Regions from separate parts of the Paenibacillus xylanilyticus genome, predicted to be linked through region 2. Evidence: predicted binding sites of a transcription regulator. Region 2 holds the regulator's gene; each other region holds the start of a gene.
What was found. The regulator NrdR, encoded in region 2, represses ribonucleotide reductase genes. The targets are predictions, from matches to a motif close to AACACNATATATNGTGTT.
Positions count from the first base shown of each region.

Region 1: a site for NrdR is predicted at 2,333-2,350, ahead of F4V51_RS27005 (anaerobic ribonucleoside triphosphate reductase). Genes of this name have one in related genera too.
Region 3: a site for NrdR is predicted at 2,321-2,338, ahead of F4V51_RS10310 (adenosylcobalamin-dependent ribonucleoside-diphosphate reductase). Genes of this name have one in related genera too.

Region 1 is NZ_CP044310.1:6,049,596-6,053,887, forward strand. Features, by position in the region: gene F4V51_RS26995 (aldo/keto reductase family protein) at 1-191, opposite strand, end outside; gene F4V51_RS27000 (GAF domain-containing sensor histidine kinase) at 373-2,016, opposite strand; gene F4V51_RS27005 (anaerobic ribonucleoside triphosphate reductase) at 2,399-4,292, shown strand, end outside.
Region 2 is NZ_CP044310.1:2,092,674-2,096,965, forward strand. Features, by position in the region: gene F4V51_RS09515 (manganese efflux pump) at 1-68, shown strand, start outside; gene coaE (dephospho-CoA kinase) at 78-674, shown strand; gene F4V51_RS09525 (lytic transglycosylase domain-containing protein) at 671-1,234, shown strand; gene F4V51_RS09530 (alpha/beta-type small acid-soluble spore protein) at 1,385-1,609, opposite strand; gene nrdR (transcriptional regulator NrdR) at 1,723-2,190, shown strand; tRNA gene F4V51_RS09540 (tRNA-Ala) at 2,375-2,447, shown strand; gene F4V51_RS09545 (hypothetical protein) at 3,385-3,540, shown strand; gene F4V51_RS09550 (hypothetical protein) at 3,600-3,989, shown strand.
Region 3 is NZ_CP044310.1:2,263,464-2,267,755, reverse strand. Features, by position in the region: gene F4V51_RS10310 (adenosylcobalamin-dependent ribonucleoside-diphosphate reductase) at 1-2,258, opposite strand, end outside; gene F4V51_RS10305 (DEAD/DEAH box helicase) at 2,594-4,292, shown strand, end outside.

The DNA of each region.
Region 1 (4,292 bases), 2.5 Mb from region 2:
CCAAGCAGCTCTTCCGCCGCGCCGCGCTCGTATACGTTTGCTGTATCAAAAAAGTTAATGCCTTCGTCGAATGCGGTTTCAATTGACTTCACCGCATTTTCACGCTCCACATATCCTCCGTACGTCAGCCAGCTGCCCAAGCTGATCTCGCTTACTTTCAGTCCGCTTCCACCCAATCTGCGGTATTCCATTGAATGCACATCCTCCTCTAGATTAATGAGTATGATTCTTACTTTTCTATTGTAACGTAACCAGCGTGGATGAAAAGGGATTTAACAAAAGAAAACGGATAAATAAACAGAACCGATTCGAGGCGTGCTCTTTCCGTATACAAAAAAAGCGTACCTGATTAGGTACGCTGCTTATATTTTCTTATGCCCGGTGCAATGTCGCGCTCAGTGCGTTCAGCAAGTCCAACTGTCTAACCGGCTTGGTTAAGACAGCATTAACGTTCCCCGCCTCCTGAGGATCCATATGCATTCCGTAAGGGACCAGGATGATGATCGGCAGTTGTTTGGCCATTCCCTTTAATTCATGAATAAAATCCATGGCCTTGTCTGGATCTAACCCCATGTCAATGACGGCAATTTCAGGCTCAAGTCCATCTTCCAACCAGTGTTTTGCCTGGTTCGTGTCTGATGTCATGTTTACATCCATCTCCCACCTGCGCATGAGGGAAGATACTCCCTGCAGAATATCAGGAGCTTTGACCAGCAGTACCGTTTTACCTTTCAATCGCTCTTGGATGCCTGTAAGCTGCGGAAGTTCCCAGTGCTTCATCAAGGGCAGCCTGATCTGAAATTCCGTCTCCTCCTCAGCCAGGCTGGTCACCTCGATACGGCCATGCATGAGAATGGCGAGATTTTGGCTGACGGCCAAACCAAGGTTGGTGCCCACAAGCTTCTGAATGCTGACATTTCCGTCCAGTGTATTAAACGCCTGCAGCTTTTTGTCCGATGCCAGCATCCGGCCCGTATATTTGATGTGAAGCAGCAACGTACCAGCCTCATCCACATTCTGACCATCTACGACGGCCGTAACGAGCACGGAACCTGTACGCGTGGAATCAATGGCATATTTCAGCACATTTGCGAGCAGCTGACCGATCTTGACCTCATCTCCCACGAAGACCTGAGAGACATTCATCTCAAGGTTCAGTCCCAGCTCGATTCCTTTCTCCATCGCCAGCCCGGCATGCAGATACACAGTACTCTCAATAGTAGAAACCAGGTCAAAGGGATCATCATGAACTACCGTTCTACCTGTTTCATTAATATTAAAGTTCATTATATTATTCAGCAAAGACAGGAGGATGTTGCCACTGGTCTCGATCATGTCCACATATTCCACATGCTCTTCGGGCATATCCGGTGTACGCATCAGATCAGTTAAACCAAGAATGCCATTGAGCGGGTTGCGAATCTCATGACTCATTAGCGCAATCATCTGGGCCTTCGTCATCGCTTCCGATTCTGCACGTTCCTTCTCCATCTGCAGCTGCTGTTTCAGCTGCTCCGTATCATTCAGCTTTTGTTTCTGGATGAGCAGAGTATTCTCCAAGTCAACGACATATCCAAGGAATACAGCCATGGCGTTCAATGTCTTCATATCTGTCTCACTAATGACATAGTCCGGCTTGTCCATTAAACAAATCGTCCCAAAGGTTTCACCCGAACGCCGCATGATGGGTATGCCCACAAAAAAACGGTTACCGAGCGCCTTGGTTACATCCATTGAGCAAGTCAGCGGATGTGCTGCAGTATCCGTTATGATCAGGTTTTCTTTTGTATTTCGCAGCACCAGACTGCAGTAGGAAGAATCAAATGGAAGTTCACTGCCACTGATAACCAGTTCCTCGTTTCGGTTAAAAGCTTCCAAAATGACATTGGTCGTCCCGTCATTGGTGGCAACAAAGATCGTATTGACCTCCAATACCCCGCTTAACACGTCCACGATGTGGGACGCTGCTTCCTGTACATTTTCATAAAAGCCTCTCGTAATCCCTGCCGTTCCCATGATCCACCCCTCAAATCTTAGCTGTATTTCTACATCTCTATCTCAAAATGAATCTGTCCTGTATATGAGGGTCAAATTTCTTAAGTTAACTGTCACAACATGTACATATATGTTTACCACCATAGAAGCCCAAGAGAATCATAGTGTATGAAATCCAAGCTTATCCCGAGTACAGCGTAAATAGGAATTATACTCTTCCCAGTTCACTTTGAAAACCTTTATCCACTCCACCCGCAGCAGTTCCTGCCTGTAGAAGGTTACAGTGTGAGAATGATCACACCCAAAAATCCACATATAGTTTATAAATGGATAATGCAAGTCTACATATAGTGTTTAAATGAAATGACCGATATTATAAATCAATATTTGGGAGGAATCTCACATGAACCTGCTTGAGTATGCCACTCCACCGGCATCCGATCTATTATCCGACCTGGGAAGACGAATTATTGGCGCAGAAGACGCAGACACACTGAGGGAGAACGCCAACCTCAATGGTGATTCGTTCAGCGGCAAAATGAGCAGGCTCGGCTCGGAGACGGCCAAGTGGCATGCTCTTCGTCATGTGCTGCCGGCAGAGCTTGCTGCATCTGTAGAGAATGGAGATCTCTACGTTCATGATCTGGATCAGTATGCGCTTGGAACAACCAATTGCATCTTTATCCCGTTTGATCGACTGCTGGCCTCCGGCTTCAATACGGGTAACGGCTCCGTGCGTACCCCGCAGACCATCATGTCTGCAATGGCGCTCGTCGCCATCATATTTCAATCACAGCAAAACAGTCAGTACGGCGGAGTATCCGCCAACAAAATCGACTGGGACCTGGCTCCTTATGTACAGCGCTCCTTCCGCAAACATTATCGCAAAGGACAGCGTTTGCTTGGAGAGCACACGCAGATTGACGACGAGCATCTGCACCTGGATAGTCCAGTGGCACGAGAAGCTTGCCCGCGTGCTTTTGCTTTTGCCTGTGAGGAAACAGAACTGGAGACCGGACAGGCTGCCGAATCATTGATTCACAATCTGAATACCATGAGCAGCCGGGCAGGTGGACAGATTCCTTTTACTTCGCTGAACTATGGACTATGCACCTCAGCCGAAGGCAGGCTTGTATCCCGTTCCCTGCTGGAGGCAACCATCCGCGGCCTTGGTGGCGGGGAAACACCCGTGTTTCCACAGCATATCTTCCAGTGCAAGCAGGGAATTAACCAGGCTCAAGGGGAACCCAACTACGACTTGTTCCGACTAGCCGTGATCTGCTCTTCCCGGCGCATGTATCCGAACTTTGTCAACGTGGATGCCTCATTCAACCTGCCTTATTATCGGCCTGAAGATCCGGATACCATCATCGCCACCATGGGGTGCCGTACACGTACGCTGGCAGACCGCTTCGGACGCAATCGGCAGAGCGGCAAAGGCAACCTCTCGTTCAACACCATCAATCTGGTCAAGCTCGGCATTCGTTATGGCATCTGTCAGGGTGCACGGGCCGTCGCCGACCGTACGGGATTCTATGCAGCACTGGAAAAGGTCATGGAACGTGCTGCTTCCGGACTGCTGCACCGCTATCGTATACAAACGGCACAGCCTGCCAAAGCATCTGATTTCATGATGCGGGAAGGGGTGTGGGAAGGCGGTGAGCAGCTCGCACCAGATGAACCGGTAGCCGAACTATTGAAGCATGGCACCTTGTCCATTGGTTTTATTGGGCTTGCCGAATGCATGACCGCACTGTATGGCCGGCACCATGGACAGGACCCCCATATCCACCGTGAGGCGTTGAATGTTATCCGCACCATGCGTGAATTCTGTGACCGCATGAGTAAACTGCATAACCTGAATGTTACGCTCTTTGCCACGCCTGCCGAAGGGTTATCCGGCAAGTTCACCAAGATTGACCGCGAGCAATATGGACTCATTGCCGGGGTCAATGACCGGGAATATTACACAAATTCATTTCACATTCCGGTCTATTACACCCTGCCAGCTTACCGCAAAATTGAACTGGAGGCTCCCTTCCATACGCTATGCAATGCCGGGGCCATTTCCTATGTTGAACTGGATGGAAATGTACGGGCCAATACCAGCGCCTTTCAGCGTATTGTTCAATATGCACTCGCACAGGATATTGGGTATTTCTCCATTAATCACCCGATAGACCGCTGTCCAGCATGCGGATATGAAGGTGTCATTGGTGATGTATGTCCTGGGTGTGAGGCACACGAGGACCACGTGCACTTTCAGCGATTGCGCAGGGTCACCGGTTATCTTACCG
Region 2 (4,292 bases):
GGATGAGAAGACTGTCCGTACTTCCTGCGTTGTTACTGATGATAATGGGAATAATGAAGCTGTTATGAGGTGAAACGATGAATATTGGCTTAACCGGCGGGATCGCAACGGGAAAGAGCAGTGTTTCCGCCCTTCTTGCCAGTAAGGGAGCGCTGCTGATTGATGCAGACGTGATTGCCCGGGAGGTCATGATGCCCGGGCATCCTGTTTTGGCTGCCGCTGTTCAGCGGTTTGGACAAGCCATATTAAATGAAGACGGGACACTGGACCGGAAAAAGCTGGGCAGCATTGTGTTTCAAAATCCCGATGAGCGTAAAGCCCTCGAGGCAATAACACATCCGGCTATTCGCCAGGAGATGCGGGAACGTGCTGCTGCATATGAAGAGGCCTATCCGGACAAGCTTGTGGTATCGGATATACCTTTATTGTTTGAATCCGGTCTGGAAAAAGGATTTGATGAGGTTGTCGTTGTTTACGTTCCAAGATCCGTGCAGCGGGAGCGGCTGATGAGCCGGGATGGCATGACAGAGGAACAGGCTGACGCCCGTATTAACGCGCAGATGGATATTGAACATAAGAAGCAGCGTGCTGACGTGGTCATTGACAACAGCGGCTTATGGTCGGAGACGGAGCAGCAGGTTATTTCATTTTTGCATCATAAGGGTCTGATATGAAGTTATTGCGCAAGAAACGGGTACTGCTGTTGATGTTTGTATCATTTGTTTTGGTGCTGTTCCTGAATACAAACTGGATGGCGTGGTTTTATCCGATTCATTACAAGGAAGAGATTCGTGCGCAGTCTCAGAGCTATGAGGTAGACCCTTTCCTTATCGCTTCCATCATCAAGGTGGAAACCAATTTCAAGACAAGCAAGGAATCCAGAAGAGGTGCCATCGGGTTGATGCAGCTGATGCCGGATACGGCCAACTGGATCATGGAGCAGGCCAAAATTCCCGGGACCTCGTTAGAAGAACTGAAGCATGAACCGGGCAGGAACATTCAGCTTGGGACATGGTATCTGCGTAACCTCTCAGAACAGTTTGACGGAAATGAGACGGCCATGATTGCCGCTTACAATGCCGGACCAGGCAAAGTAAGTGGATGGATCAGAGATGGTGTCTGGGACGGCTCGTTCGAGACAGTCAAGGATATTCCTTTTGGAGAAACCCGGCACTATGTACAACGAGTCATTTATTATTATAATCAGTATGTAAAGATCTATAATACGTTCTAATGGCTGATTGCTTGGATTACGCGGTAGTCTAGAGTACAATCGGTTTGAATTTTGATATCGTATGTCTTATTTAATAGTAGAAGCACAGAGCAGGCCGGTTATTCACCGGCCGCTCCATGCTCCTCTGTCAAACGTATTACAAAGCAGATATTATTGGTATTGACCTGCCAATTGCTGTTCTGCAATTGTTACCAGACGTTTCGTGATGTATCCACCGATCGAACCGTTCTCGTAAGAAGTCATGTTACCTTGGTATCCGTCTTGTGGGATGCTGATTCCGAGTTCTTGAGCAACTTCATATTTCAATTGCTCCAGTGCTGCGGAAGCGCGAGTTACTACCAAGTTGTTGGAGTTACCGTTGCTGTTTTGGGCCATTGCTGTTCACCTCCTCGCGGTTGGTAAAAGTATTATGTGTCTTCAATGCAATTTTCATAACTAGAAGTGACAGGGAATTTATGGTAAAAGAAAAACATGGGAAGTGATCTAAGTTGAAATGTCCTTATTGCGCCTATCTGGGTACAAAAGTGCTGGATTCTAGGCCTGCTAATGAATCAAAATCCATCCGCCGTCGTCGTGAGTGCGAGCAGTGCAGTCGCCGTTTTACAACGTTTGAAATGGTTGAAGAGACACCGCTGATTGTCATCAAGAAAGATGGCAGCCGTGAAGAGTTTAGTCGCGACAAAATTCTCCGTGGCCTTATCCGTGCTTGTGAGAAACGTCCAGTCTCTGTAGAGACGCTCGAGATGATGGTTTCCGAGGTAGAGAAGTCACTGCGTAACACTGCAGAAGCTGAAGTGGAAAGCCGCCAGATTGGCGAGCTGTTGATGGAGCAGTTGTTCCCGGTTGATGAAGTGGCCTATGTGCGGTTCGCTTCCGTGTATCGCCAATTCAAAGACATCAATATGTTCATGAAAGAACTGAAATCGTTATTGTCCAAAGAGGATCTCGACGATTAAAGAAGTGGATTAAGGGAGAAGAGCAGTCTGGGCTTGTAATTATGAGTGTTCTTGTCTGTACAGAGGTTGTTCTTCTCCAAACACTTTGCGTTCTAAAAAAGTTATTGACAGCTAAAGCTGCATTTTATATGATATAGAAGTCGCCTGTGAAACTTCGCAGAAGCGGACAAGTGTATATATATGTGGGGAATTAGCTCAGCTGGGAGAGCGCGTCGCTGGCAGCGACGAGGTCAGGGGTTCGAGCCCCCTATTCTCCATTCAAATTAAACTCTTGAAACCCTTGGTACAGTAAGGGTTTTTTCTTTTTTTATAGAAGCTTTTAAAAATGACTTACTACATTTTTTACTTCCATTGGGAACGGATTGGGGACAAGCCTTTTATTTTGTTTGAATTGATTAAAAGTCTGAACAGCATCACGGTTCAATTTTTCAATTGCATGTGTATACATATTTCCGGTTCTTAGATTTGTTTCATTGGTACGTTCTTACTCATCAAGTAAGTTGCAGTGGTATGACGTAAACCATTATCTTGACTGAAAAGTAAACGCGACGATGGATCTGATTCTATCAGAAAAGATAATTAACATTGTTGCGACTTATCAGACTATTGGAAAACTGCTAACAACACAAGATCTTTTAACCAAGATTAGCAGCACACCAATGAAACAATACGCCGATGGCGGAATAGCAAGGGAGCCATCCATATTCGGTGAAGCGGGTCCAGAAATCGCTATACCGTTGAACAACAAACCGAGGTCACAGGGCTTACAATAGGATTATGGGGAGAGAAAGCGGAGTGCTTGCAGGATCTTCTGATATTTAAATTGTATTCTCGACTAGCTATGATATTGCTGGCGTAGATTCTAGCCAAGTAAAGGCTCAGACCCTGGGAATAAACGAGCTGAAAAGTATGTTGCACCAAATAGAAAGGGATAGTCAGAGGAGGAGCCTGGTAGGATAACGACTTATCGAACTATTCAAGGATAGACCTGGGACGGAATTGCTTATAAGGTGACAGGCAGTTGTAATGCCATGCCCACTCCCGATGTATGTCAATCTCAATCATATTCACACCGTGATTTTCACGGCAGGCGTGAAATTGAATGTATAATATATTGAAGCGCAGACATCGAGAACGCTGCCATCTTGGAGGGTAGACGATGAGTAATCTGGTACAGAAGGGCGTTATGCGGCGGTGTGGCTTCAGTTTAAAGGCAAAGACGTAAATAAGGACTTTGCTCCTTACCTGATGAACTTTAATAACAATGAAGGCTATTCCGGCCAGGCAGACGACATCACGATGACAGTGGATGATCGGGACCGGGAATGGATTAAGGAATGGTGCCGGTGATGGGCAATGAGATTAGAGCGGAGATTCTGAACTATCATTGAGACAAGCAGGGTGAGAAATTGAAGCTCCCTTACGGAAAATTCTATCTGAAGTCATTCACATATGGTGGTATACCGGATACGGTCACGATGGAAGCGAGTGCTCTTCCCGTTGAAGGGAATAAATCAAAGGAGGAGAAGAGTTCAACGTCATGGGGAAAACGTGCAACTCAAGACGGTTGCTGCCGAGATGCAAAACGTGCAAAGCTTGATTTGGTGTACGAAGTATCTTCGAATCCGTCTTGTGAGCGATTGGATCAAACGGAACAGACGGACCTTGAATTCTTGCTTGGTATTGCTGTGAAAGAGGAAATTACCCTTAAGATCAGATGGGCCAAGCTTGTTTTATTCAACGAGGAAAAGTTTGAAAAGGCAGCAGATGCCTTTGATATCGTTTATGGGGAAAGGTAATGTACATCCTATGATTTTGACTCTAATAGTGAAGATGCGGCCTATGGAAGCTGTGAAGTGGTGTAGACAATTCCGAAAAGCAAGAAAGAAGCGGCGAAGACCGTTAAGGGGGATACAAACTACCGAATGAGGAAATTTGCCTATGCTTCAAGTCAATAGAAGTGTCGAGTCGGTAGCCAAGGCCAATAGGCTGGCAAAAAACAGTTTTCGAGAGCAAAACAAGAAGGCGGGGCGTGGGCGCCTCACGCTCTCTGGACATATGCGGCAGGATTGACCATAAATATAAAAGACTGGGCTATTTCG
Region 3 (4,292 bases), 170 kb from region 2:
TCCGAACCTGCTTTACCCACGTTCAGGAAGATCTCCGCCGGAATGCCCCCAAGGTCGTTAATCGTAATATAAGCCATGCCAAACGGAGTATTTATTTTGTACGTTGCTCCCCTCAGCACCTGCGGACGACTCTTGTACTGTTTATCCAGTACTTTGGCAGCAGACGAAGCCGCCGCGCTTGTTTTGCCCTCGGTCTCGGTTTCTGTCTCTTGAGGTGCGGACGAAAAGGCTATCGTTTCGTTTGCAGCACTTGTTTCTTTTACCGTATCTTTTACCGTTTCTGTCACACTTGTTTGATCGCTTACTTCGCTCTTCCCCTCTTCCTTCTTCGTGGTGGATAGGACCTGTACATCGCGGCTGCCGTCCCGGTAGATCGTGACTCCCTTACAACCGAGATCAAAAGCAAGCTCATACAACTGTGCTGTATCTTCAACCGTAAAATCAGCCGGACAGTTGGCCGTCTTCGAAATGGAGCTGTCCACCCATCGTTGAATCGCTGCCTGTACCCGAATATGATTTTCTGCTGACAGATCCATCGCCGTTACATAATAGTCAGGAAGTTCCTCTCCAGGGTGTTCATCCAGCCACTCTTGGGCAATAGGGACGAACTGCTCATCGTAACCGAGGCGGCTTTGACGGAAATATTTAAAAGCAAAGTAAGGTTCGATCCCTGTCGACGTACCCACCATCGTTCCGGTACTTCCTGTTGGGGCCTGCGTAATTAGCGTTACATTACGAACGCCTTGCTTGCGGATGGCCTCTCCCACTTCCGGATAAGTCCCGACCAGATTTTTCATGAATCCGCTCTGTAAATACGGCTCCACTTCAAAGGCAGGAAATGCTCCCTTCTCGGCCGCAATCTCTGCTGATGCGAGGTATGCTTCTTTTGCGATAAAGCCATACAGTTTATCCAGAAATTCCAGCGACTCCGGGCTGCCGTACCGGATGCGTAGTTTAATCATCAGCTCTGCGAGACCCATCGTGCCAAGACCAACCCGGCGCTCCCGCTGCTGATTCTTCTGATTTTCCTCAAAATGATAAGGTGTCGCATCAATCACATTGTCCAAAAATCTGGCTGAAATGCGTGTTGTCTCCGCAAGCTCCTGCCACGCTACATCATGGCTGGTTTCATCGTAAAATTTGGATAAGTTGATCGCCGATAGATTGCAGACGCCCCATCCTGGCAGGCCTTGTTCGCCGCATGGATTGGTACATATAATCGGATTAAAATACCAGCTGTTGGACATCTGATTGTAATACTCCATAAAGACAACACCCGGCTCTGCTGATTTCCAGGCTGATTCGATAATTGTACGCCATATTTCCCGGGCCTTTACTGTGCGGTAATGGATAACCCGGCGCCCGGCTTCCCTCCATTGCTGCAGATCCCCATTCCACTCGTTATCATACTCGGGGTCGCTCGTATCCGGAAAAACAAGTTCCCAGTCCCCGTCCTGTTTGACGGCTTCCATAAATGCGTTGCTCACACATACGGACAGATTGGCATTGGTAACCTGCCCCATCGTTTGTTTGACCGTAATAAAATCCATCACATCCGGATGCCAGTCGTTCATCATCAGCATAAGTGCTCCCCGGCGGCTGCCTCCCTGTTCAATCAGTCCAGTGGTATAACTGAATAAGCCGCCCCAGGATACCGAACCGCTGGAAGATCCATTGACCCCTTTAACAACTGCACGACGTGGACGGAGTGACGACAAGTTGATGCCAACACCGCCACCGCGAGCCATAATCTCTGTCATTTCAGTCAACGTTTTCATGATGCCACCCCGACTGTCCTGTGGAGAAGGTATAACATAACAGTTAAAGAGGGTCAGCTCATCGCTAGCACCCGCACCAGCAGCAATTCGGCCCCCCGGAACCAGCTTCCAATCGTCCAGTACAGCCCGGAACTTGGATTGCCATTTTTGCTGTTCTTCTGGAGTGGATTCTACAGATGCCATCGCTCTTGCAAGCCGGTCCCACATCTCCTCCGGTGTTTTTTCTATATTAAGTGTCAGCTTCTCCACTTCCGTCTGGATCGTTTCTCCACTGCGAGTCTTCACTTTCACCGTCTGACCCTGCCGTTCGATGATTTCCCCCACTTCCTTTGTCGGAAACTTCGGGTCATCTTTCGTCAGAACAAGTACAACATCTCCTACCTTGGCATGGTTTGAATCGGCATCCTTCCAGGCATAACGGTCCAAAAATATTTTTTCACTTAGTCCTTCCAACTTGTGCGACAATTTGTTCGAATTCATTATGTTTGACAGCCTCCCCAAAAATCCCATTACATTTCTATTATGTGTTTAAATTATGCCAAAACACCACATATAGTGATTTATATTCAGTATAGTACACCATATATTGATTTTCCATGTGACTTAAGTCACAGCTGTCCTTTCTATTCGCCCTGTACTTGGACTAGCTCGCTCATACGCCATCAGACTCTCTCATTCAAAATTTGTGAATTTTTTTGGGACATAACAGCTCGGATTCGCACCTTATTTGAAGGTTGGTTATGAACTGCCTCTCATTCGTCCATACTATGACCTACGAATAAAACGTCATCATGTATGGCAGGGGAGGCATCACCATGAACCGGAAACATCCGCTTCACATGAATCAACCTGCAGCAGAACTGCCCGTTCCGCTCGAAATCGATCGCAGCTGGCTGACCCAACTGGAGTCACGGCTCGATAAAGGCGGTCCTTGGGGAGATTACAGACTCTTTCAGCTCGGCATTCAAGCGGAAGAGACCAATCTGATTCCCAATTTTGATGAAATACAGTGTCTGAAGCATTTGCAGGGACTGACCCCGCTTCCGCACCAGATGGACACTGCACGCAAAGTATTATTTGAAATGTCAGGCCGTGCCATTCTTGCTGATGAGGTTGGTCTGGGAAAAACCATAGAAGCCGGTCTGATTTTGAAAGAATATATGGTCCGCGGTCTCGTATCCAAGGTTCTCATACTCGTGCCTGCATCCCTTGTACTCCAATGGGTAAGAGAGCTAAATTCAAAGTTTGGCATTCCCGCCGTTGCGCAGAAAAAGGCCTATTCCTGGCAAAATGAAGTGGTTGTGGCTTCCATGGATACGGCTAAGCGAGATCCGCATAAGGACATCTTGCTGAGTACGGACTATGACATGATCATTATTGACGAAGCCCACAAACTCAAAAATAAAAAAACGACCAACTATCAATTCATGCTGAAACTGCGAAAAAAATATTGTCTGCTGCTGACCGCTACACCAGTACAAAATGACATGAGCGAGCTGTTCAATCTAATAAACTTGTTGAAACCGGGCCAGCTCGGTCGTCAAGGTGACTTTGCTGCCAACTTTGTCGTGGATAAGCGAATCCCCAAAAACCAGGAACAGCTCAAGGACGAATTGTCCAAAGTCATGATCCGGAACCGCCGTGGCGAAGGACCAGTCCAGTTCACCAAGCGGAATGTTTCCAATGTGAATTTGCAGCTATCTCCGGAAGAACAGGCACTTTACGATGGGGTAACTTCTTTTGTTAAAGATCAATATCAGGAGGCTGGTGGAAACCTGAGCAGCATGCTCTCACTTGTTACGCTACAGCGGGAAGTGTGCAGCAGCCGGGATGCAGTATTTGTTACGCTGGTCAATCTGTCCAAGAAGCTCCCGCTTGACTCCCCGCTCCGGGACAAAATTTGGGATCTGGTTGCCGATATCAAGGCCATTAAGGAAAATACGAAGGCCGAGAAAACGATGGAACTGATTCGAAACATGAATGAGAAAGTCATCATTTTCACCGAATACCGGGCCACGCAGGAGTATCTGCTGAATTATTTTCGCAACAACGGACTCACGGCTGTTCCGTATCGTGGCGGCATGAACCGGGGGAAAAAGGACTGGATGATGGACCTGTTCCGAGGCCGTGTCCAGGCCATGATAGCAACCGAAGCCGGTGGTGAAGGCATTAACCTTCAATTTTGCCATCACATGATTAATTTCGACCTGCCCTGGAACCCCATGCGCGTAGAGCAGCGAATTGGCCGGGTACATCGGCTGGGACAGCAAAATGACGTCAACATCTACAATCTGTCGACGACAGGCACAATTGAAGAACATATCCTGAATCTGCTGCATGAAAAGATCAACATGTTCGAGATGGTCATCGGCGGACTGGATGTTATTCTGGAACGGCTCGAAAAAAAGGAATCCATCGAAAAGAGTCTCTATAAGATCATGCTCGAATCCCAAAACGAAGATGATATTCGCCGCAAAATGGATTCGCTTGGACAATCGCTGAATTCCATTCAGC